Regions from separate parts of the Lactobacillus intestinalis genome, predicted to be linked through region 1. Evidence: predicted binding sites of a transcription regulator. Region 1 holds the regulator's gene; the other holds the start of a gene.
What was found. The regulator Rex, encoded in region 1, represses fermentation and respiration genes when NADH is low (regulators of the CRP and FNR family bind a similar motif). The targets are predictions, from matches to a motif close to TTGTGAANTANTTCACAA.
Positions count from the first base shown of each region.

Region 2: the regulator Rex is predicted to act here: its motif matches at 1,995-2,012, upstream of adhE (bifunctional acetaldehyde-CoA/alcohol dehydrogenase).

Region 1 covers NZ_CP072983.1:381,706-394,430, reverse strand. The annotation lists gene KBW87_RS02045 (peptide cleavage/export ABC transporter) at 1-1,937, opposite strand, end outside; gene KBW87_RS02040 (LytR/AlgR family response regulator transcription factor) at 1,934-2,743, opposite strand; gene KBW87_RS02035 (sensor histidine kinase) at 2,747-4,147, opposite strand; gene KBW87_RS02030 (hypothetical protein) at 4,158-4,331, opposite strand; gene KBW87_RS02025 (bacteriocin immunity family protein) at 4,504-4,821, opposite strand; gene KBW87_RS02020 (garvicin Q family class II bacteriocin) at 4,843-5,421, opposite strand; gene KBW87_RS02015 (class III bacteriocin) at 5,576-6,562, opposite strand; gene KBW87_RS02010 (LiaF transmembrane domain-containing protein) at 6,627-7,367, opposite strand; gene KBW87_RS02005 (LytTR family DNA-binding domain-containing protein) at 7,357-7,818, opposite strand; gene KBW87_RS02000 (YxeA family protein) at 8,155-8,478, opposite strand; gene KBW87_RS01995 (Rgg family transcriptional regulator) at 8,629-9,477, opposite strand; gene KBW87_RS01990 (redox-sensing transcriptional repressor Rex) at 9,683-10,327, opposite strand; gene KBW87_RS01985 (ABC-F family ATP-binding cassette domain-containing protein) at 10,518-12,443, shown strand.
Region 2 covers NZ_CP072983.1:1,347,403-1,360,127, reverse strand. The annotation lists partial or broken gene KBW87_RS09630 (DapH/DapD/GlmU-related protein) at 1-305, shown strand, start outside; gene KBW87_RS06345 (amino acid permease) at 316-1,692, opposite strand; gene adhE (bifunctional acetaldehyde-CoA/alcohol dehydrogenase) at 2,043-4,667, shown strand; gene KBW87_RS06335 (carboxymuconolactone decarboxylase family protein) at 4,907-5,569, shown strand; gene KBW87_RS06330 (cupin domain-containing protein) at 5,585-5,998, shown strand; gene KBW87_RS06325 (phosphoenolpyruvate carboxykinase (ATP)) at 6,071-7,729, opposite strand; gene galE (UDP-glucose 4-epimerase GalE) at 7,945-8,937, opposite strand; gene KBW87_RS06315 (NADPH-dependent oxidoreductase) at 9,062-9,820, shown strand; gene KBW87_RS06310 (GRP family sugar transporter) at 9,938-10,780, shown strand; tRNA gene KBW87_RS06305 (tRNA-Thr) at 10,835-10,907, shown strand; gene psiE (phosphate-starvation-inducible protein PsiE) at 10,990-11,397, opposite strand; gene apf (aggregation-promoting factor) at 12,071-12,725, shown strand, end outside.

The sequences.
Region 1 (12,725 bases):
ATCAATACCTTAGCAGGTGTTAAAAGAGCTCTAGCAATCGTTAAGCGTTGCTTTTGACCTCCTGATAGTACCTTTGCATTTTCATCAAGTGGAGTGTCATATTGCAACGGTAATTTTTCAATATCATCTTTAATTTCTGCAATTTGACATGCTTTTTTTATTTCTTCATCAGAAATATGAGGTCGACTACCTAATAACAAATTTTCTTTAATCGTTCCTGAAAATACACATGGAATTTGCGGTACATAATTTACATAAGAGCGAAGAATATGCTTATCAATATTACTTACTGCTTTATTATTAAAGGTTAGCTTACCTTTTGTAGGACTATAAAAAGCCACCAATAATTTAACTAATGTTGATTTACCAGAACCACTCATTCCCACAATAGTTAATTTTTCACCAGGGCTTATTTTAAGACTTATATTTTGTAAGACATCACTCCCATATCCATAGCGATAATAAACATGCGTCAAATGAATATCTCCTTCAATTTGTTGAATTTTATTAATAGAGGCTGTTTTATTAAATTCGCTTTTAACTAAATAAACTTCATTTAAACGATTTTGAGCCACATTGGCAGCTTGAAGAGTAGGCTGTAAATTAATTATATTCTGCAATGGATCAACAAAATAAGCTAATAATGCATTAAAGGCCATTAATTGACCAATGGACATTTGGTTATGCATTACAATAATTGCCCCTACCCACAAGACAACTATATTTAATGCCAAGCGAACAAAAGTCTTCAGTACTGTTTGTAAGGTCTCATTCTTACTATACTTGAAAGCCTTTCTTAAATAATCAACAAATTGCTCATCAATTTTACGATATCGAATCTGTTCACTGTTTAATGCTTTAATAGTTTCTATTCCTTGAATATCTTCAATAATTGAAGAACTTACTACTGCATTACTTTCCATTTGATCATTATTTAGCTTTTCAAATTTTTTCGTAAATCCGAGAATAATGATTGCATAGATTGGAATAGAAAAAAGTGTAATTAAAAATAAAGTCATATTTTGAAGTGCTAAAACTATTCCCATCAAAATTACAATCGATAAAGCAAGAAATAAAGAGATCACCATTCTGGCCAAAGCATCAATAATCCTACTAGCATCAGAAAATCGAGATGTAATCTCTCCTGTTTTACGCGTAGTAAAAAATTCCATTGGAAGTTCAAACACATGCCTAATGTATTGCAAGTTAAGATCTATAGACAAACGTTGCCCTAATATATTTAACAAAACTTGTTGGCCATATTGAAAAATAGAATTAAATACATATGCTATTAATAATCCAATAGCTAAAATAGATAAAATTGTGTAGGCTTCATTTGGAATATAAGTATCAATTAGGCCTTGAACAAAATACGAAGTCCCTATACTAATTAAAGTTACGAGTATCGTGGCTAAAATAATATTTTTAATTAAAGTTTTCTGCTTAAACAAATAAGGTAAAAGAGATATAAGATTAGTCTTCTTTTCTTTTATTACTTTAAAATTAGATTTTGGAATCATCAATAAAGTGACACCTGTCCACTCCTTTTCAAATGCTTTTTTAGATATCTTTTTAATTCCACTAGTAGGGTCCGGATCAGCAATAACAATCTTATTCTTAGTACTTTTAAGTACAACATAATAGTGTAAAAGACTTCCCTCTTTTACCACATGAACTATAAAGGGATATTGAATGTCTTCCATATTAAATAAAGACATATCTGCCTTTACTGCTTGTACCTCCATATTAAAACTTTCAGCAGTCTTAACTAGTCCAAAAGCCGTCGTACCTTCAGTATTAGTTTTAGCGATATGTCTTAAATGAGCTATAGAAATTCGTGAATGATAATATTTTAAAATCATTGCTAAACAGGCAGCTCCACAGTCGGTTTCATCAACTTGCGGAATATAGATTGACCTATATTTGAAAATATTCATTCTATACTGTCCTCTCGTTTAGCAAGTTCTTCAGTCGTGTAATTGTACTTAGTAAGTAATTCTCGCATTCTTTTAATGCTGGAACGAGCGAATGTCTCTACGTCTCCATTAATAAATAAAACTTTACGTTCCAATAAGTCTATTGATTGGATATTCTTAGGGTTAGCTAAACAAGACTGACTTATCTTCTCCAACATTGGATTTTCATTGTCGAATTGATTAATGCTACCTAATAATTGAGATTCTCCGGTCTGTCTAATCATTAAGAGTTTGTGTGGAGTTGGCGTTGTAGTTAAGTAAATAATGTCATCAATATTCACATTTCTTACTAAACGACCAATTTTATAAGAAAAGGTCATGGCCTTCATGTAGTTGAACTTATGTAAATTATAGATAGCCACTTCAACGGTCTTTACCATCGTCTTACGAAATTCATCAATATCGCCAGTTTTGACAATATAATCAATTGGCCCTAATCGTCTTCTAAATGTAATTAATGACAAATCAGCATGACTAGTTACAAAGATAATCTGGGCACGTTCGTCACGCTTCTTAATGAGAGCAGCCAAATCAAAACCGCTATCATTTTCAGTACTTTCACCTAGTTCTACATCTAAAAAATAAATACCTCCATCAAGCTTTTGCTCTTTTAGGTAATTAACAGCATCTAAATAATTAGTAGCAGAACCAATATCGAACTCAATTTTTTCATCGTCCGATAAGATCATTTCAGCTGCACCTAAAATCTTCTTAGTTAACTCGATTTGTTGCTGATCATCATCGCAAATAAATACTGGATACTTCATCACTTACTCCTCAATTCCATCGGGTAAAATTGTTAGATTGAATATAAACCAACCGTCTTCTACCGAATAATCAATAATCATACTTTCTTCGTACTTATGCGCTATCTCTTGCACATTGACCAGACCCAAACCCATATGATGCTGTTTAGTGGTGTAATTCTTTTGACTAATTTTATCAGCATTAATTTTTGTAGCTCGAATTTGATTACGAATCTCAAATTCAAAGTCTCCGTCTTCTTGATAATACATTGCATCTACTTGTGCACTTGATTGATCTCCAGTTTCCTTAATTAGTAACTGACTTTCTTCAACAGCATTATCAAAAGCGATACCAATAATTCTAATCAGATCTAAGGAATCTACACTATGCGGAATTTGATCTATCTCTTTCTCACACGCAAAACTGTAGTTAATATCTGCATTATAGAGTTTGGATAATTTAGCGATTGCGATACTCTTTAAGTTTTTATCTTGGATATGATTCACACCTTTATATTTACGGAGAGCTTTTTGATTAAATTGAGTGTTAGTATACTTGGTCAATTCATCTACAACTTCTTGCGTATTACCTTCCTCAGCACTAATTTTTAGACTGTTTAAGATATTTTGATAATCGTGTTTAAACTTACGCAGATCGTCTTCGTTCTTATCTAGATAATCAGTATATTCTTGCAATTGTTGCATTTCTGACTTCAATTGATCTTGCTTCAATGTCAGCTCGCGATTTTTAGCTTCTTGAGCCTTTCTGTCTGCATTAGCAAGCTCTAATTGTAATTTTTGCTCACGCTGTTCTTGTCGAGTCATGAGCTTTTTTTGAATTCGAACCGTCGTAGTATAGGCTAAAACAGCAAAAAGTATTTGAAGTATTAACAAACTTGCATAAACTTCAAATACTAGTCTTATTGCTTTTTCTTTATCCGCAAAATATGAAATAACTTCTCCGGATAAATAAATATAAATCATTAAATAGATAAATATTACATTATTGTCATCACTTAATAATTTATAGATATTTTTATGATACTTGTGTACAAAAATAATTATTACAGTATAAATTATAAAAAATGATAAAAATAGAAAATAGTTTTCACTTGTAATGCCAAAACCATAAATGCATAAAGTAACAATTATAGAAAATAATAAATCAATTACTTCAACTACAGAGCTTGCACCCAAAATTACCTTATTTTTATGAAGAGGCAAATAAAATCCACAAAGGATTAAAATTTGAAGTAAACTAACTCCTACATCATTCTCAATTAAATTAGCCAATAATACAGAACCAAATACAAATCCAATAGAAAATAGCAGATCTTTTTTATTGTATTTTATATTACTAATTTTATAAAAAATCCATAAATCAACTATAGGGGATAAAAATGATTGGATTTCCAATACTTTCATTCTATTTCACCTAAAAGAACCATAAATGATGCTTTTTAGACTTTTTTATTCTTTCTTTAAATTCTTTACAGCTGTATAAACTTACAGTAGGATTAAAAATTCCCCCTTGAACAAATCCTCCTTTAATTTTATTCAATTCCTTTTCTTCAATTTTGACAAACTTTGTTTCGTTCAACTTTTTCATAACTTTTCTTCCTTTCAGCTCACTAAATTTTGCATTACATATTTTACTACATCCCTAATACTTATAATCAAGATCGTCAAATAATGTTATATTTCGATCATATTCGGTAAAAAATAAAATGAACTGAGATCAAATCTTCGTTCATTTTATTAATAATCTTTACTTTTAAAACTTATATTCCATGGAAAAAGCCACCATATATCGCTCCCATGCCGATACCAGACCGTAAATCGCCAGGCTTGCCAATGTTACCGGCAACAATATCACAGTATAATTTTCCCATTCCAGGTGATAACTTACTTCCAATTGCCAGTGGGGTCAAAATATTTTTCAAATGCCAGATCAAATTTGGCAAATAAACATGATGCTCTAATTGATGCTTGGCATACAATAAAATCTCACGTTCATTATTTTTGGTGTCATTGTCCATTAATAAGTCTGTAACTCTATTTAATAAAGCAATCTCTGGATGTGATTTATTTTGACTCATTATACTCATCTCTCTTAAAATTTATCCTACATCTGTAGTTCCCCACCCATAAACAATGGTATCCCATGTAGCTTGACCAATATTTTTTGTAACTCTATAGTGAAATCTTCCATGGCTATCTCTATAACAATATCCATTTGATCCATATCCTACAATTTCTATCTTATGACGTTTATGAGATTTTCTAGATCTTCTAGCAAATGAAACAAATGGGAAATCGCTGACTTCATCCTCACCAGAATCATCAGAAATTAATACAGCACCATTCTCTTTTACCATTCTATTAAAAACTGTTAAAACTTCTTGTTCAGCTTGAACAGCAGATTTTGGTATTCCACTATCTTCTGGCACTTGTAAGACATATTGATTATTTACAATACGAATATATTGACTCATAGAACGCAACTGAGAAGATGTTAATTTTTGTCCATCTTTTATAGCTTGTTCTTTTGTGACACTTTCAGTTGTTACTTTTTGATTAGTAGCAACCGTAGTTTGTGTTTGAGCATGAACTGGAATTGATTTTAAGTTCATAACAGGAAGTAATAAAACCGATGCTAATAATATTTTACTACACTTTGTAAACTTGTTTTTCTTCATAATTACACTCTTTCTTAGTTAATTTCATTAACTAAGAAGTATTGTAGCCAACTATCAGACCTATACCCAATTTCGTCATAAAACGTCCTCCTCGCATCATATTCGGTAAAAAAACTACAAAAAAAGCGAGGAACTAATCCTCGCTAATTTCTATTTAATTGCCGAAGCCTTCAACTTTGTAAATTCTATTCTTTAAAGTAGTTAAGTCACTCTTGCGGTGGTAGGCCACTGTCAAATAAATGTTATTGGCATCAAGAACTTGAACACTTTCAAATTCAGTCACATAGCCTAAAGAATCAAGCACATGGGCATGGTCCAAGTTAGCAACTTCCCACTTGTTTGGATCTGCGCATCCCCATGGAATCTTCACAATTTCACGTGGCTTACCTTCCTTAGCAAGCCCTAAGAAGTCCGTTGTTGGTCCCAATTGACAAGAAACATACACATTATTGTTTTCATCAAGATCATAACCTTGAATTGAAGGAATAAGTTCTCCATCAAAGTTAGGAACATTGAAGGCACCTAAACATTCAAAGTTTTGAATATTCACATCAGAGCCATCAGCTTCTGCTTCGTCCAAAGCCGCATTGATTTGATTCAAATCATACAATGCAAAGTGACCAGTGTGCGATAAGTCGATACTTGCAATCAAAAGCTTAGAATAATCTGGTGAAACTGCAGCCTCAAGCCGTTCTAAGTCTTTTCCAGGATAAGCGACACTATTATCGCCGTAGCCGTAACCTGCACGGTTTAAATAAGACAAACGCGGCATTTCAGTATTGCTATCATATTGCAAAGTACCACTTTCTGGAAGGACTACGCGGGCAATTTGCGTGTCCCACAGAGTGCTACCATGCTTCTTAGGCTTGGTCCCTACAAACCAGCGATCACTTTCACCGGAATAAGTCCAGGTTTGCGTGTGACCTCCAGCCATTCCAGTCAAATAGACTAAAGGACTATCTTCATCAAAGAAAACATGGTCGCCATTTGGTGTTGCTCGATAAACAATAATATCAGTTTGTTTATGAAGTAATTGCAAAGCATAAACATACTTTGAACCTACATCAGAAGCTTGAACGACAACATGGTGTAAGTTTTCAAGTTCGTACATCAAACTAAGATTAACGTCTTTATTTATCATAATAAAACCTCGATGTATAAAAATAACCTTTTCTTTATTTTACACCTAGCTTTATTATTCATGACTAAATATACTTAATCTTAATATCGGAAAAGCGGGCGCGCCCATTAATTACTAGTTGAGGCCCACCACCGTTTGAAGCTCCTTCGATTCTCAAATCGCCGATTCCAGGATTAACATAATTAACCACTTGCCAAGACAAGGGCACAAAGATATCCAAATCGGACATCATAATGTCCAAATTCATGTTAACAATGCCGTTTTTGCTTTCCGCATCATCAAGATAAATGTTCACATCCCCAAACTTGGAGGTCACATCAATAGTTTCAAGCTCTTTTGAATGGATATAACGTGAGACATCCGATAAAGTTTGATTAATTACTACATGATCACCTTGATCATTGGTCACCGTCTCAGTAAAGAGATTATTAGAAAAATCCTCTCTCTTTTCCCTAAAGTCTTTAATTTTCTTATTTGCATAAACAATCGTATGAAATCGATTACGAAAGATAATCCCCAATCCAATTGAAATCAAAATCGCAGCTAAGAGAATTGTCCATGGCACTAAACGGGTGATATGCAACGGTTGTGCATAAATCATCAGTAAAAATGCGACTGAGAAGACACCTTCCGTAATTCTGCGATTAACAATCCCGTCAATTAAGCTAAGAGCAAAGACAATGGTTCCAATAATTGCCCAAAAACCTAGTTTATAAGTCCAAATCCCCATCTGATTGAGCACAACAAAGGTTGCGGCAGCGATAAAGAAAACGCCCCAAAAAATGCGCGAAACTTTATTTCTCATAGTACTTCCTTCTTTCGTCTAGTCGATTACGCAGATCACGATAATAATGACGCGATACATAAACTACCTTATAAGAATCTTGAAATTTTACCTGGCAATTTGAAATCGACCTCGTAATTGCGTAAATCTGATTCAAGTTAAGAATAGTCGATTTTGAAACGCGCATGTAGTTAGCACCCAAAATATCTTCAAGTTCGTAAAGCTTATACTTGACCTGATAAGCATCCCTAGTCGTGTGAGCCATCACTACCTTACTATCAGTTTCAAAAAAGAGGATATCTACCAAATTCAAATAATAGGAAACTTTATCTTTAAATCCTTCAATTTGAGGAATTTTTTCTTGATTTTGCAAAAGCCGATAAAGTTCCTGAATCTGGTCATTCATCTCAGGCGCCGAGATCGTAACTTCAGTTTCTTGATGATCTGGATTAATGTCCAATTTAACTTTCACAATCTCGCCTCCTCTTTCTTATTTCTTAACTTAAGCTTATTTAACTATGATTACGTTTCAGAAGCTACTTATTTTAACTAAGAGGTTAATTTTTGTTTCTAAGTGGTAAAAAAAGCCGCTTTAAACGGCAGCTTCTTAATCGTTATCGTTTTCCTTTACAGACGATTTTCAAATCGCCGATTCCAGGTTCACATAATTAACCACTTGCCAAGACAAAGGCACATAGATATCTAAATCGGACAAGGTTTGATTAATTATCATATGACCGTCTCAGTAAAAAGATTATTAAGAAATTCTCTCTTTTCTGATATTTTTCACTTATGATATAAGTTGGTGTTATTTTACCTTATTTACAAAGTCTTTCTTAGATATATATTTAATCGATTTCACATATTGGCCCCTATGCCTAATCGAAATATATTCTCTTGATGGATCATATCCACCAACATTGTGAAGTCGGTATGATTTTAGCTTGGTGATTTTATGATTATATATTTTTACATTTTTATACTTTTGCGTTCCCGTAGGTACTTGAGCATAACTCACAGTTTCAGAAATAAACGGATTAAATCTATCAAAAACTGCCGTATGACTTATTAATAGGCAACCTAAGATTACTACTACGATGATACTTCTAAATTCCCAAAGTTTCTTTAACATACTTAAACCTCAATTATTCTACGACTACCATTTTTAATTAATTCAATTTTTTGATTCTTGATCTTAATCATGTAGTCGCATTTTTCCAAAATCAGTTAATAATAGTAGACAAGACAAAGAGTTTTTTGTAGTGAATTTCGAAATATCGAATTAAATAAATAAATGATCTGCTATATTCTTCATTCCACTTCTTATAAAAATGCTTCTTAATTCTTCGCTATATGTTTCTTTTCCGTTGTATACATCACTTAGGTAACGCGCTATTATCTTTTTTAATCCAAAAACATCGTCAGCCGGGAGCTCATTAATTAATTTAAAACATTCCTCAATATGCTTATCAATTTTTCTATTTAAAATTGCGTCATACAAATAATTCATACAAATTGTAGAAATCCTAATTTTTATATTTTTCGGAAATTCATTAATATCTTTATACCTACGCAAAAGTTGACCCATTCTCATAACCAAATTTTCTTTATTAAGTACTGGAATTGAGTTACCAAAGATTATTAAAGCCTCATTATCATTTACCCAATCATTTGATTGATAGATATATCGATCTATTTCATCCTTTACTTTCTGATCTAAAGACAGCATATTGTCTTTTAAATCTGCAGTAATAAGCGATGCGCAATATCTTAAAGATTTTGGAATATTAGGCATTTGTACTATCTCTTTTTTTATTTTATCCGCTTTTTTATAATCCTTATTCGTAAAAGCAATATATAATTCCTCAAAAAGTTGTTGAGCTACCGTTGTGCTTTCACTAACAATGTATGAATCCTGAACCAAATCAAAAAAATCATTGATATTAACATGGTTTGATTTCAGTAAAAGAATCAAATCTTCACTATCAATATCTGAGCTAACTCCATTTCTTACATATCCCGATTCTATTTCTGAATAATGTGAGACTGACATATTTATATCTTTAATCCATCTGGCTTGTGTTTTATGTTGAGCCAATCTTTCTTTTTTTAGCGCTTCATTAATTTTCAATTTCTTTCACCTTTTAATCACATATTTGGGAATGAAAAGCATGAGAGGGATTCCCTGTATATTATGCTTTTCTAGCAATAATATATCTAATTTACGTACAAAAAGCGACAGTATCGCTTATGAAATTATCTAGGAACCGATCAGCTACACTCCTGAGGGTAATTAATCTCTATCTGACAAAAAAGCCGCCTTAAACGGCAGCTTCTTAATCGTTATCGTTTTCCTTTTCCGAATCAAGGAAATAAATTAAAGTTTGTAATTCAGTAGCTAAGTCCACGTTTTGAACACGTACAGTTGATGGTGCGGAAAGACGAATTGGCGTAAAGTTCATAATTCCCTTCACTCCAGCTTCAACCATTTCATTAGTTGTAACTTGAGCTGAGCTGGAAGGAACTGTTAAAATTGCAATTGAAATTTGTTGATCACTCAATTGCTTCTTTAATTCGCTCATGTCATAGACTGGTACACCACTTAAAATCTTACCAGTAATGTCCTTATTGATATCAAAGGCACATGAAATTCGAATATTATTGCTACGCTTAAAATTATAGTTAAGTAGCGCTCTACCTAAATTACCAACCCCAACTAATGCTACATTAGTTAAAGTATCTTGATTCAAGATCTTTTTAAAGAATTTTAAGAGATTCTTTACATCATAACCGTAGCCACGTTTACCTAAAGCACCAAAATATGAAAAGTCTCGTCTGATTGATGCACTATCTACTTGTACAGCTTCAGATAATTCTGTGGAAGATACCTTGTCTTTCCCCTCTTCATTAAGGATAATAAGGTAGCGGTAGTAAAGTGGCAAGCGTTTGGCTGTTGCCTTAGGAATTTTTATTTTTTCCATTTGTGAAGCCCCCATGTATTTTATGTTTGTGAATGAACAATCAAGCATTTATATCATACCTGTAAAGTTAGTAGGCTTGCAAGTATATTTTTCACAATCTTAATCTTCACTTCCAATTATACCGTATTTTCACAATACAATTACAAGTCAGACAACTCATTATGTTAGAATATTTTTAGGTGAAAAAATTATGATTATTGCACAAGGGCACGATTTAGAACAACAATTTGGTGCCAATACTCTATTTAAAAATGTTAACTTTTCAATCGATTCAAATGCACGAATTGGACTTGTTGGACCAAACGGTGCGGGAAAGACTACTTTATTAAAGATTATGACCGGTCAAAGAGAACCTACTCAAGGTGAATTTACTGTTAATAAGGGAATTCAAGCCGGTTATATTGCTCAGGAAAACGCACTGGATGAAGATAAGACGATCTGGGATGAAATGGAGGAAGTTTTCACTCCTTTAATCAATAAAGGAAAGAAGCTTGAACAACTCCAAGAAGAAATAGCGGATCATCCCGAAGATAAGGACCTCCTCAAGCGCTACGATCAAATGCAATTCGACTTTGAGCAACAAGGTGGCTATACTTATCCATCTGATATCAAGAGTATTTTGAATGGATTCAAGTTTCCTGAAAATACTTGGCAAAAGAAGATTGGCAGTCTTTCTGGTGGAGAAAAGACGCGCTTAGCTTTTGTAAAGCTGCTCCTTAAAAAGCCACCTTTGCTCTTGCTCGACGAACCTACCAACTACTTGGATATGGATACGTTGGATTGGCTAGAAGGCTTTTTGAAAAACTACGCAGGCGCAATCTTAGTTGTATCCCACGACCAGTACTTCTTAGATCACTTAGCTAACCAAATTTTCGAATTACAATTTGGAACTTTGACTGCTTTTAAAGGAAATTATTCTCAATACATTGCAGAACGCAAATTGCGCGATAAGCAACAACAAGCTGCCTATGAAAAACAACAAGAAGAAATCAAGAAGGACGAAGAATTTATCCAAAAGAACTTGGTGCGTGCCACAACTACTAAGCGTGCACAAAGTAGACGGAAAAAGCTAGAAAAAATTGACCGTATCAAGCCACCAAAGCATAAGTCTAAGGTCAGAATTCACTTTAATAGTGAACGCCCTTCAGGAAAAGAAGTCCTTATCTTGAATGATTTAACCATCGGTTATTCTGATAAAACAATGGTTAAGGACATCTCTTTCCAAGTCAACAAAGGCGATCGCGTAGCAATTATTGGACCAAACGGTATTGGTAAATCTACTTTGCTTAAAACAATTATGAAGCAATTGACGCCAAAAGATGGTTCCATTAAATATGGTGCATCCCTTGACATCGGCTACTACGACCAGGAATTGCAACGACTGGACCCTTCAAAAACCGTCCTTGATACAATTTGGGATCGCCACAAGACAATGCCTGAGCGTGATGTACGTTCAATTTTAGCTAGTTTCTTGTTCACAGCCAAGGACATCGACAAGACGGTTGGTCAATTATCCGGTGGGCAAAAGGCACGTTTGACTTTGACAGTGTTATCACTTGAATATGATAACTTCTTGCTTATGGACGAGCCCACTAACCATTTGGATATTGAAGCAAAAGAAGTTCTTGAAGAAGCTTTAAGCAATTATGATGGAACTTTACTCTTTGTTTCTCACGACCGTTACTTTATCAATCAATTAGCAAACAAGATTGTTTCTGTGCGCGATGGCCATGCCAAGATTTACGAAGGAAACTACTCCTACTATCTTGACGAAAAAGCTAAGCAAAACGCTGGTTTAACTCCTAGTCAAACTGAGGCCGTCCCAGCTGAACCGGTCAAGCAAGTTAGCGAGCAAAAGTTGTCTTACCAAGAACAGAAGCAACGTGATTCACAAAAGCGTAAGCTTCAAAGAGCCGTTGATAATGCCGAAAAAGAAATTGAAGATTTAGAAAATCAACAAACTGAGATTCAAAATGAAATGGCAAATCCTGAAATTGCCACTAACTTTGATAAGCTGGGGCCTCTGCAAGAAAAGCTGTCTGCCGTTCAAGAAAAGCTCGACCAAGCTAATGATGAATGGGAAAAGGCATTGACTGCTTTGGATGAATTTGAATAAACAAAAAACTGCCTTTGAAGGCAGTTTTTCTTATACTAAAATCCGTAAGATGAGTAAAATTATCAAAATGATTGTAGCTCGAATGTATTGATTTAATCTTTTGAAAGGGCAAACGGCTAAAATTAGCCAAATTACTAGCCAAACAAATAGCAAAATGCTAGAAAGAAGAAAATTTTGCTTATTGAAAAAGCTTAAGTGAATAATAAGAAAAGGAACTAGATAAATAAGCAAATTTTTCCAAAATATGGTGAATCTATGTAAGGTGGTAATTTTCCTAATTAC
Region 2 (12,725 bases), 730 kb from region 1:
AATTCCAATGTTACAATGGTGGACTTAGGTGGAATAGTAATTGAGGATCATGCTTTCATTGGACCAGAAGCGTATTTGATCAGTGTCAATCACATGATTGATCCAAAGCGGCGCAAAGAATTGATTTTAAAAATGGTCCATTTAGAAAAAATGTTTGGATTGGAGTGGGCGCTAAGATCTTACCAGGAGTGACAGTTGGAGAAAACTTAATTGTTGCGGCTGGAGCAGTAGTTACAAAAAGCGTACCTAAAAATAGTGTTATAGCAGGAGTCTCAGCCAAGATAATAAAAAAAGTAGCTCAATAGAGCTACTTTTTTAGTTTTCGTTTTTCTCTTTATCCCAAATTTTGGTAATACCATATAAAATAATGAAAATTAAAATTGCGGCTATCATTGGGATGCGGTAGCTTGGTAAGATTAAAAGTAAGATAATCATTAAACCAAAGAACAACAAAATTAAGTAATCAAGATATGGGAAGCCCGGCATTTTAAAATCATTCAATTCAGATTCTGGAGTTCTTCTACGATAAGCAATATGAGTTAAAGTCATCAAACACCAAATAATCAAGAACATACTAGTTGAAGTTGATGAAATAAAGTTGAATGCTTGGTCTCCAATAAGGAAAGTAATAAGGGGAGCCAGCCCCATTAAAACTGCGGATAAAATTAAACCATTTTGAGGCAATTGTCTATGTGACAAATGTCCAAAAGTTTCGTTCCATTTTCCTTTTCCGTTAAAAGTAACAGAAAATAGCAATCGTCCCGCACTATATAAAAAACTGTTAGTTGAGGAAACAGCCGCTGAAATAACTACAAAGTTAATGATTGAGCTAGCATTTTTTATTCCAGTGGCACCCAGAGCCTCCACAAAAGGACTAGAATTCGTGGAAACTTTTGACCATGGGATTACAAGTAAAATGGCTAAAATAGCTAATACATAGAACAAAATAATTCTAACTGGTAATTGATTAATTGCATTTCTCAAGGTAACCTTTGGGTTTTGTGCTTCAGCTGCGGTTAAACCAATTAGCTCAACTCCAATAAAACTGAAGATAACCATTTGGAATCCTTGTAAAAATCCTTTTCCTCCACGTGCGAAGAAGCCACCATTATCGTCTAAATTGGCAAATGTTACAGGTCCAAAACTTGTTTTACCGCCAGTAACAAGTAAGTAGCCAATTAAAATTACAAAAGCTACAATCGTTACAATTTTAATAATAGCAAAGCTAAATTCCAGATTACCGAATACTCTTGCGGAAATTAAATTAATTATTAACAAAAGGACAATGGTAATCAATCCTGGAATCCACGGTTTTAGTTCCGGGAACCAATACTGAAAATAGATCCCTAAAGCTGTGGTTTCAGCCATCCCTAAGGTAATCCAACTTAACCAATAAAGGTATCCAGTAATAAACCCGATGTTTTTCCCTAAATACTTTTCAATAAAGTCAATATAAGTATGTTTGTTTAGGTCGGACATAATTAGTTCGCCTAAAGCACGCATAAGTAAGAAAAGGAAGATTCCTACAATAATGTAAATCAGAATAACGCTAGGACCGGCTCGGTGAATACTATCTCCAACACCAAGGAACAGTCCAGTTCCAATTGTACCGCCTAAGGCAATTAACTGAATATGAGCATTGCTAAGCGTTCGTTTATAACCAGAGTTAGTTTGCGAATCCTTTTTTGTCATTCAATTTCTCCCTTTTTAGTATAAATATACTTAATATTTTATCATTCCTAAGAAATGATGATAGGGGTAAGTATAATTTTTAAAAAAATCTAAACTTCTAAAGAAATATTAAAGATAGCATAATAGGTAAAAAATTAGCGAACTATAAATTATTTAAAAAGTTTGTTAATTCACAAACAAATATTTTAGATAGCGCTTTCATTGATGGCGTATTTAAAATACAGCTGGATAGGGATGTTTGCTCAGTTGTAATATTAGTAACGTAACCATTTACATTTAAAATTAAAGTGCTATAGTAAATATTGTAAATTGGTTCACAAGAAATAGTAAATCTTAGAGGTAATTAAATAATGGCTAAGGTACAACAAAAACAAACTCTTACTGAAGAAGAGAAAAACAAGCAAATATACAACATGGTTGATGATTTGGTAAAAAGATCACATGTTGCATTAGATAAAATGGCCAACTTCACTCAAGAACAAGTTGATAAAATTTGTGAAGCAATTGCCACTGCTGGTGAACAAAATGCTTACCCACTTGCAAAGATGGCAGTTGAAGAAACTCAACGTGGTGTTGTTGAGGATAAGACCACTAAGAATATGTATGCCAGCGAAAATATTTGGAACAGTCTTCGTCATGAAAAGACAGTAGGCGTTATTGAAGAAGATAAGGAACAAGGCTTAATTAAAATTGCTGAACCAAAAGGTGTTATTGCTGGTGTAACTCCAGTCACCAACCCAACTTCTACGGTTATTTTCAAGACGATGCTTGCTTTGAAAACTAGAAATACAATTATCTTTGGCTTCCACCCACAAGCTCAAAAGTGTTGTGTTGAAACTGCAAAAATTTTACAAAAAGCAGCTGTTGAAGCTGGTGCCCCAAAGGACGCCATTCAATGGATTAGCGAGCCAAGCTTGACTGCAACTAACGATTTGATGACTAATCCAGGTGTTCAAACTATCTTGGCTACTGGTGGTCCTGGAATGGTTAAGGCAGCTTATTCATCTGGCAAACCTGCAATTGGTGTTGGTCCTGGTAATGGTCCTTCATACATTGAAAAGAGTGCCAACATTGATCGTGCCGTTTACGATATTGTTTTATCTAAGACTTTTGATAATGGTATGGTTTGTGCTTCTGAAAACTCAGTTGTAGTTGACGATGAAATCTATGATCGAGTTAAGGAAGAATTTAAGAATTGGAATTGTTATTTCTTAAATAAGGAAGAAATCAAAAAATTTGAAAAGCACTTCATTGATCCGAAGAGAGGCACAGTTGCTGGTCCTGTTGCTGGTAAGTCAGCATATGAAATTGCTAAACTTTGTGGAGTAGATGTACCACATAATACTAAGGTAATTATCGCTGAGTATGAAGGCGTGGGTAGAGACTTCCCATTATCAGCTGAAAAGTTGTCACCTGTCTTTACATTATATCGTGCTAAGAATTACGAAGATGCATTTAGAATTTGTACTGATCTTCTTAACTATGGTGGTCGTGGCCATACAGCTGGTATTCATTCTAATGATGATGCGATTATTAGAAAATTCGCAATGAAGATGGATGCTTGCCGTATCTTGGTTAACTCTCCAGCCGCTTTAGGTGGGATTGGTGATCTTTACAACAACATGCTTCCATCACTTACCTTAGGTACTGGTTCATACGGGGCTAATACATTCTCACACAACATTGGTGCTAGAGATTTGCTTAATATTAAAACTGTTGCTATGCGTCGTGATAACATGCAATGGGTAAAAGTTCCAGCAAAGACTTACTTTGAACATAACGCTGCTAACTACTTGCGTCACATGCCTGATGTTCACCGTTTCTTCATCGTTACTGATGAGGGAGTAGCTGCGCAAGGCTTTGCTGATGAAATTACTGCTATCATTTCAAAGCGTCGTGGTAACAAGGAATATGAAGTATTTAAGGCTGTAACGCTTGATCCAACTACTGATGTAATTAAAGATGGTGTTCACAGAATGAACATCTTCAAGCCAGATGTAATTGTAGCCATTGGTGGTGGTTCAGTCATGGATGCTGCTAAAGCAATGCGTCTATTTTATGAAAATCCAGAGATGACTTTTGAAGAAGCATATCAAAAGTTCCTTGATATCAGAAAACGTGTCGTTCGCTTCCCAAAGGCTAACAACGTTAAACTTGTATGTATTCCAACTACCTCAGGTACTGGTTCAGAAGTTTCTCCAGTTGCAATTATTAAAGATGCTGAAACTGGAATTAAGCACACTTTATGTGATTACGCATTAAACCCAGATGTTTCAATTGTTGATGATCAATTTGTTGAAGAACTTCCAAAGCGTTTAATTGCTTGGTCAGGTTTTGAAGCTTTAGGTCACGCAATTGAAAGCTATGTTTCAACAATGGCTACTGACTTTACTCGTGGATGGTCACTAGAAGCAATCAAGACTATTTTCGATAATTTGAAGGCTTCCTATGATGGTGATATGGAAGCTAGAAAGAGAATGCATGATGCTGCCACGATTGCCGGAATGGCTTACTCCAATGCTTTCTTAGGCCTTGAACACTCAATTGCTCATACAGTTGGTTCAACCTTTGATATTCCAAGTGGAGTCAGCGATGCAATTGCTCTTCCACAGGTAATTCGCTTCAATAGTAAACGCCCAGAAAAGCTTGCTATGTGGCCACATTACTCAGTTTACAGAGCTCAAAAAGACTACGCTAATATTGCTAGAGCTCTTGGTTTGACTGGTAAGAATGACGAAGAATTAGTTAAAAAATTAGTTCAAAAGATTATTGATTTAGCTCACTCAGTTGGTATTAAACTTGCCTTCAAGGAATATGGAGTTGATAAGATGAAGTTCCACAGTAAGGTTGCTGACTTAGCCGTTGAAGCTTATGGCGATCAAAACACTGTTACTAACCCAGTTGCTCCATTAATTCACCAAATCGGTATTTTGATGGAAGACTGCTATGAAGGTAAAGGTATTAATGAAAAGTAGTTTGTAAACATTCCAATTTTGCTTGAATTGAATATCCCAAAAAATGAAACACCTGCGACTATGGTCGTAAGTGTTTTTTTGATAATAAAAAGTTATAGTGCGATATTTGGAATAAATATTTTTAATTTAGCTAAAAATAAATTTTAATATAAATAAAGAGAAAGGAAGTCGATCAAATATCAATTAAAGATGATGCTCAAAGAGTACATAAAAACTTATTAGGATAAACCGATTCAGACATTATTGATAGAATTAACCATTTTGCTTTTGATGAAGTTCAAAAAGATGTTGATTTACCTGATCGCACGAAAATATTGAGTACATTAGCTTATTTATTGGGATGCCAAGGAGTAGAAGAATATAAGATTATGCTTCCAGTTGCCCTTGGCAATGGTGTTAATCCTGTAGAAGTTAAGGAAGTTTTATATCAAACAATCGACTATCTTGGATTAGGACGTGTTATGCCTTTCTTTAAGGTAACTAATGAAATTATGACTGCTAGAGGTATTAAATTACCTCTTGAGAGTCAAACGAAGACTACAATGGAGAATCGTCTTGAAGAGGGGGAACAGACTCAAATCCGCTTATTTGGTCCTCAAATGAAGGACTTTGCTAAGAGAGGGATCATCAATAAATGGCTTGTAGATAATTGCTTTGGCGATTACTATACTCGTAGCGGTTTGGATGATCGCGACCGTGAAATGATTACATTTTGTTACTTAGCTGCACAAGGTAGCGTTGAGCCACAACTTTTAGCACATGCAAAGGTAAATATTGGTCTTGGCAATGATAAAGAATTTTTGACTAAGGTTGTTTTACAAAATGAACCATTTATCGGTTATCCACGCAGCTTGAACGCAATTTCGATAGTTAATCAAGCAGCGAAAGAACTAGAAAAGTAAGAAGGAGTTTTTTAAATGGCAAAATTTGAAGAAGAAGTAAAGAATAGTCCATTTGGTTTTGGTGAATCTAATGATGCTTTCGTAAAATATTTCACTGGGAAGAGTTGGTTAAATCCACTTGCTAATAAAGCAAATGTTAATATTGTTAATGTTTCATTTTCACCAGGCTGTATTAATCACTGGCATGAGCACACTGTTCCTCAAACTTTGGTTTGTGTAGCTGGGGAAGGTTGGGTTCAAGAAGAAGGTAAACGAGCTCATAAGATGACTGCTGGGGATGTATACGTTGTTTCTCCAAATACTAAGCATTGGCATGGTGCTGCTAAGGATGCTTGGTTTGCACACCTTTCAATGATGGCTGATACTGATAAGGCTAAGACTACTTGGTATGAACCGGTTGATCCAGAATATTACGACAGCTTGAAATAATTTATTAACTAAATAAAAATTACCCAGGAAGATATTTCCGGGGTAATTTTTTTGCGATAGTTTAGTTTTTGATTAACTTAATTCTTTAATGATATTTTCCAAAGTTTCCTTAGCTTCTGCTTGAATAGGAGTTTCTGGATGTTCTTCATCATATTTGTTGAGCCAGTCCAAACGATCTTGCATTCTTCTAGCTAAAGTCTTTTGATATTCTGGATCATCTAGGTGAACTTCATAACCATCAATTGGTAAGTAAGATACACCCTTAAAGTTGCCAAATGGCTTGAAATCACTGTCTTTAATATCATCATTTGCTAAATCTTCAATAATCTTCTTAGTCACTTCTTTTGGAATATCTTTACCCATGAAGGCATCAGTGTTCAAGATATAGCAACTTGCTCCACGCTTAGTAAATAATTCCTTAAAGTCTCTGTAGTCGCCAGATACAGGGTAAGCACGGAATGGGTCAGCGAATGGTTCAATTACCAAGGTGTTCATATCAAAACCTTTTGGTAAGTTTTCAGCACTAGTTCTCTTAGTAGCTAAAGTACAGCCCATTGTAGTTGCTAAAATCGGATCATCAATCTTAAGTAATGGAGGTAATGAACCATCTTTCATAATCCAGAATAAAGCGGTAATTGGGGCTTTTTCAAAGTCTACACGATGAGGACTAGTGTAGCGGGTCTTGATAACACGACCGTTATTGTTTCTCAAGTCTTCAGTAATGATAACTTTATTACCATCTTCATCTTGAGTTACATCACAGTTCATAATAGTAGTGTAGTACTTAGTTTCATGGTGACCGGCTGGGTAGTCGTGAGTCTTATCAAAGTATGAAGGCTCAAGGGCTACTGAAGAACCATCCTCACGAGAAATAATGAATGCATCATCGTGTAAAACAGTAATATCATATTTACCATCATACATTTCGTGAGTCAAAGTTGATTTACCGGAACCAGATAAGCCATAAAATGCAAATACTTTATCATTTTTGTCGTCAAAGTGGAATGACTTTTCACCACCGTGACAAGCTGTGTAACCGTGACGGTGAGCAATAGCCCAAGCTAAGGTTAAAGTCCCTTTCTTAAGTTCACCGAAGTAACGAAGGTTAAAGACAGCTGCACAGTTATGTGGAGCATCAAATACACCGAGTCCCTTTGGATAATCTGGATCTTGAACATTTGGATCAAAGTAGAAGTAGATGTCAGGTTCATCATAGAACTTAGACTTCTTGTACATCTTTTCAGCTTCATCATCAAAGAAATGGAAGTTTAAGATGTATGAAAGTAAATTGAATGCTTGATCTTCTGGCATCATAACGTGAGCTTTGATTGTAAATGATGGATCCAGCCCAACTAAAACAGTTGCCTTTAAGAATTTTTGATTATGACCAGCATAGATGTCTTCACGTAAGTTACCTGCTAAAGCTTCAGCGTCTTCGTTTGGGTCATCAGTAAAGTGACGAGCAGATGCGGTTCTACCCAAAATTTTACCGTGGTTGTAAACCAATTGAGTTGCGCCTTGTGGCAAACCTAATTCTTTAGTATGTAAAATTGGTAAATCAGTAACAATAACACCAGGTTGCTTTTTAGCAAGTTCATAAGCTTCAGCAACACTTGTGACTTCATGCACATTGTTGCCATAAAATGCGCTTTCGATAGTTGCACGAACGCGGCTAAACATTGGATTATCTTTTCTTAATTCATCTTGAGAATAACGTTCTTTTGTACTCATATAAGATTATTCCTCTCTAGAAATCGAGTAAGCGGTTTCATCTATTACATTATCTATAGTAACATACTTATTTGTGCATAACCACACAAATATAGAATGTTTTTGAAAGCGTTATTCGAAAAAGCTTATATATGTAAGGATGAGAAGAAATAATAAATGTTAAATTTTAGGCTAAAAAATAACCTTCAGAATAAATCTAAAGGTTAAAACTATAATTATTTGTCTTCATAGCCTTTTGGATGGCCTTGGTGCCAATTCCAAGCGGTGGAAATTACATCTTCGACATTTTCATGCTTTGGCTTCCAGCCTAAAACTTCGCGAGCCTTAGTTGAATCGGCTACCAAACTATCTGGATCGCCGCCGCGTCTTGGTCCCATTGTGTAAGGGATGTCAATGCCAGTGACTTTCTTGGCTGCTTCCAGGATTTCCAAGTTGGAGTAGCCTTGAGCAGTCCCCAAGTTGAAGACGTCAGACTTGTTAGTTTCCATCACATGCTTTAAAGCTAAAATGTGAGCGTCAATCAAGTCTTCTACTTGCACATAGTCACGGACATTGGTACCGTCTTTGGTGTCGTAATCGTCACCGAAGATAGTGAAGTTGCCATCACCAGAAATTGCACTCTTTAAAATGTTTGGAATTAAGTGAGTTTCTGGAGCGTGATCTTCACCAATACTGCCATCACTAGAAGCCCCAGCCACATTGAAGTAGCGCAAAGCAATTGACTTGATGCCGTCAGCCTTGTCAGCCCAGTGCATAATCTTTTCCATCATCATCTTGGTTTCGCCGTATGGGTTGATTGGATCAAGTGGTGTGTCTTCGGTAATTGGTAATTTCTTTGGAATACCATAAGTAGCTGCAGAACTTGAGAAAACCAAATATTTAACATTGGCATCATTCATAGCTTCTAAAAGTGAGATCATGCCAGAAACATTGTTGTCGTAGTACTTGAGTGGCTTCTTGACAGATTCTGGAACTAATGAATAAGCTGCAAAGTGCATAACAGCGTCAATTTTTTCATCGCGCAAAATCTTGCTTACCAAAAAAGTGTCTTCAATATCGCCTTGGTAAAACTTAGCCTTAGGATCAACAGCCTTTCTGTGGCCGGTGTACAAAGCATCTAAAACAACAACATCGTTGCCTTCTTTAACTAATTCTTTAACAGCGTGAGAGCCAATATAGCCCGCTCCGCCGATAACTAAAACTCGCATAATATACTTCCTTTTTTCTTTGTAGTATTGCGCTTTTATTTTAGCATAAGCTAGTGGATTTATTTGACTTACAATTAATTAGTATTAGACTTAAATTATTAATTAGAAAAAAGAAGGACAAATCATGGAAAATAATTTTACAATTGATAAGCAACTTAACCATCGTTCAATTAGAAAGTTTAAAGATCAAATCTTATCTAAAGATCAACTGGAGACTTTGGATAAAGTATTTAGTCAAACTCCAACTAGTATGTTTATGCAAAATGCAACCTTAATTCATATTACAGATGAAAAGAAAAAAGCTAAAATTCAGGAATTATGTAATCAAAACTACGTTGGTGCTGAAGGTGATTTGTTTATTTTTGTGGTTGATTTATACCGCAATCAACAAATTAGAAAGCAATTGGGGCAAAATGATGGACGTGTCCATACTACTGATATTTTCTTCCAGGCGATGGAAGATACACTTTTAGCTTTTCAAAATGTAGCTAATGCTGTAGAAAGCATGGATTTAGGTTATGTTCCTTTGGGAACCGTTAATGATCATCCTCTTGAAATGTTGAAGACTCTTGGTCTTCCTAAGTTGACTTTCCCTGTTTTAGGAATGCAAGTCGGAGTTCCTGATCAAACACCACAACTTAAACCACGCTTACCTCTAAAATTTACTACTTTTGAAAATGAATATAATAAGAATTTTGATGTAAAAGATTTAAGTGATTATGACAAAATCGTCACTACTTATTATGATTTGCGTGATAGTAATCGTCGGATTGATTCTTTTACCAAACAAATCACTGGGGCAAAACTAAACGATCATGAAACTGATCGTGATCAGCTTCCAGAAGAACTTCATCAACAAGAATTGTGTCTTGATTGGAAGTAGATTTATTATTTTTATTAATTTCATTTTCTCAAGGTATATTTCTTTATATAGGTAAGAACTAGGGCTTAAAATAAGAAGTGATGAAGATAATAGTATTAAAAGGTAAGATGAATAGTAATGAATTGGATTATTGCATTTTTACCTGCTGTCGGTTGGGGGTTAATTCCAATAATTTCAGGTAAAATTCCTAGCAGTAGGCCACTAAATGAAATTTATGGTACTGGGATTGGAGCTGTAATTATAGGTATTATTTTTACGATTATAGCTCATCCCAAGATGTCAATTGGCATTTTTTTATTGGCAATGATCTCAGGAATTGGTTGGGCAGTTGGCCAAATTGGGCAATTTATTTCCTTTACAAATATTGGAGTTACTAAGACGATGCCTATTTCGGCAGGCCTTCAATTAATTGGCTCATGTCTAATCGGAGGACTGATTTTTCATGAATGGAATAGTCCTAAGGCAATCTTCTTAGGGATTCTTGCTCTAGTTTTGATGGTTGTGGGTGTATTCTTAACTTCAATAAGTAAAGGCTATAATGAAAGTAATCAACTTAAAGACTTTCTATTATTGCTATTTACTTCAATTGGTTTCTGGATTTATGCCACATTTCCTAAAACGGTCAAGGTCAGCGGTAAAGATTTATTTCTTCCGCAAATGATCGGAATTTTATTGGGAGCCATTATTTATTTGGTATTTTCTAAGAAAACGGCTGCTTTTAAAGAAAAGGCTAGCTATTGGAATATTTTAACTGGATTCTCCTTTAGTATTGGTGCTTGTGCGTACATCTTTTCTGTTGAAGAAAATGGTGTTGCCAGCGCATTTATCTATAGTCAAATTGCCGTTGTAATTGCTACTCTTGGTGGGATGTACATCTTAGGTGATAAAAAACACGGCAAAGATTTAGTTCTTACTTTAGTTGGATTGGCCTTAATTGTTGCTGGTAGTTTCATTTCTTAAATAATCCATATTGAAGTGATTTTTCAAGTTTGCTATAATGTGATGTTGTAGCGCGCTGATTTAGCTCAGTTGGTAGAGCGTTTCCCTCGTAAAGAAAAGGTCGCCAGTTCGATTCTGGCAATCAGCACTAAGTAAAAAGCTCTTCAGATAAGTATATAAAACTTATCTGAAGAGCTTCTTTGTTTTTGAATTGGAGAATTGCTCTTTTCTTACATCTCTTTGATATTTCGATTGAAAATCACCATGCCAATTACTAAAAGCAAAATTGCCACCGAGTTGCCAATCACTTCAGTCAAGTTGCTGTGAGCAGTAATTAAACCTCGCAAAAGAGCCGTAATTCCAAGGCCCATTAAGAAATTAATGCTAGTGTGACCGTGATGGTGAAGCGCGGAAATTACCATTGCGGCAAATTCAAAGAATAGGAAGAAAACAATAATTTCATCCATAATTTCTGCATTGCTGCGCGAGATCGAGGGTGAAATGAAAGCATCGAGTAAGGAATAGATTTCTCGGAAAAGCAATAAAATAAGAAGAATTCCTAAAAGTGCAAGGGCTATAATTAAGAGCATTTGCAAAAAACGGGCAAAATACTCAATAAACTTGGTAAATTTGTGCATTCTAAAAACCTCAATAATAGTAGAAAAAAGTCGTGGTTGAAACTCCAACCACGACTTTACTCATTATAGAAGAAACTAGTCTTCTTTCTTAGCTTCGTTCATTGCTTTCATGATTGAAGGGTTCTTTGAATGACAATCCTTAATCATTTGCAAGTCTTCTTCAGTTAACTTAACAACGTATTTAGTCATAATAATTCCTCGCTTTTTTAAAAAATTACATCTTTATTATAGTACTTAAGACCTGATTTGCCATCTTATGGCATAAAGAAAAGTGCTTTTTTACCAAAAATAAGAAAATCTAGCTGTTTTTTTGACTATTTTTTCTTAGGAATAGAACAAAATAGAACGTACTTTTGTAGTAGAAATATTGCAAAATGATGTACTGAATAATGTGATTTTTACCACCAAACATACGTATTGAATGACAAAAAACGCCTTTAAAGTGTTGATATTAAGCTGTTTTTACTGAAAATACATCAAAAATAATTATGTTACAAATATTACAAAAATGTCACATTTAGTAATATTTCTTTAACATATGAGTGATAATTTTGTTATGGTTCTGAAATTTTTGCACTGTATTATAATACCTGTCAATTGAAAAAGACAGACGAAAACATAGCGAAGTAGTATTCGCTATTCAAAAAGTATTATTTTTAAGGAGAGACTTTTTTTGAAAATCAAATCTATCTTAGGTAAATCAATTGCAGTTGCTGCACTTTCAGTTACTGGTTTAGTTGCAGTAAATACTATGAATTCAAACGACGCACAAGCAGCTATTGTTCAAAACGATGCTACTGTTTACACTGTGCACACTACTACTACTGTATACAACGATTATGAAAATCCTGTTGCTACTGGTCAAACTTTACCAAGCAACACTGATTGGAGAATTATCAAGACTGCTTACGACTCAAAGGGTCAAAAGTGGTACGATTTAGGTAAGAACCAATGGGTTAAGGCAACTAGTGCTGCTAGCTCAGTAGTTAAGACTGAAGCTCCAAAGGCTGAAACTCAAACTACTCAACAAGCACAAACTGCTAATACTTCAGTTCAAACTCAACAACCACAACAAGCACAAACTCAAACTTACTCTGCACCACAACAATCAAGTGCATCAACTACTTCAAGTAGTTCATACACTTCAACTGCTACTGGTTCAGAAGCAAGTGCTAAGGCTTGGATCGCAAACCGTGAATCAAGTGGTTCATACTCAGCTCGTAACGGTCAATACATCGGTAAGTACCAATTATCAGCTTCATACCTTAACGGTGACTACTCAGCAGCTAACCAAGAACGTGTGGCTGACAACTACGTTAAGTCACGTT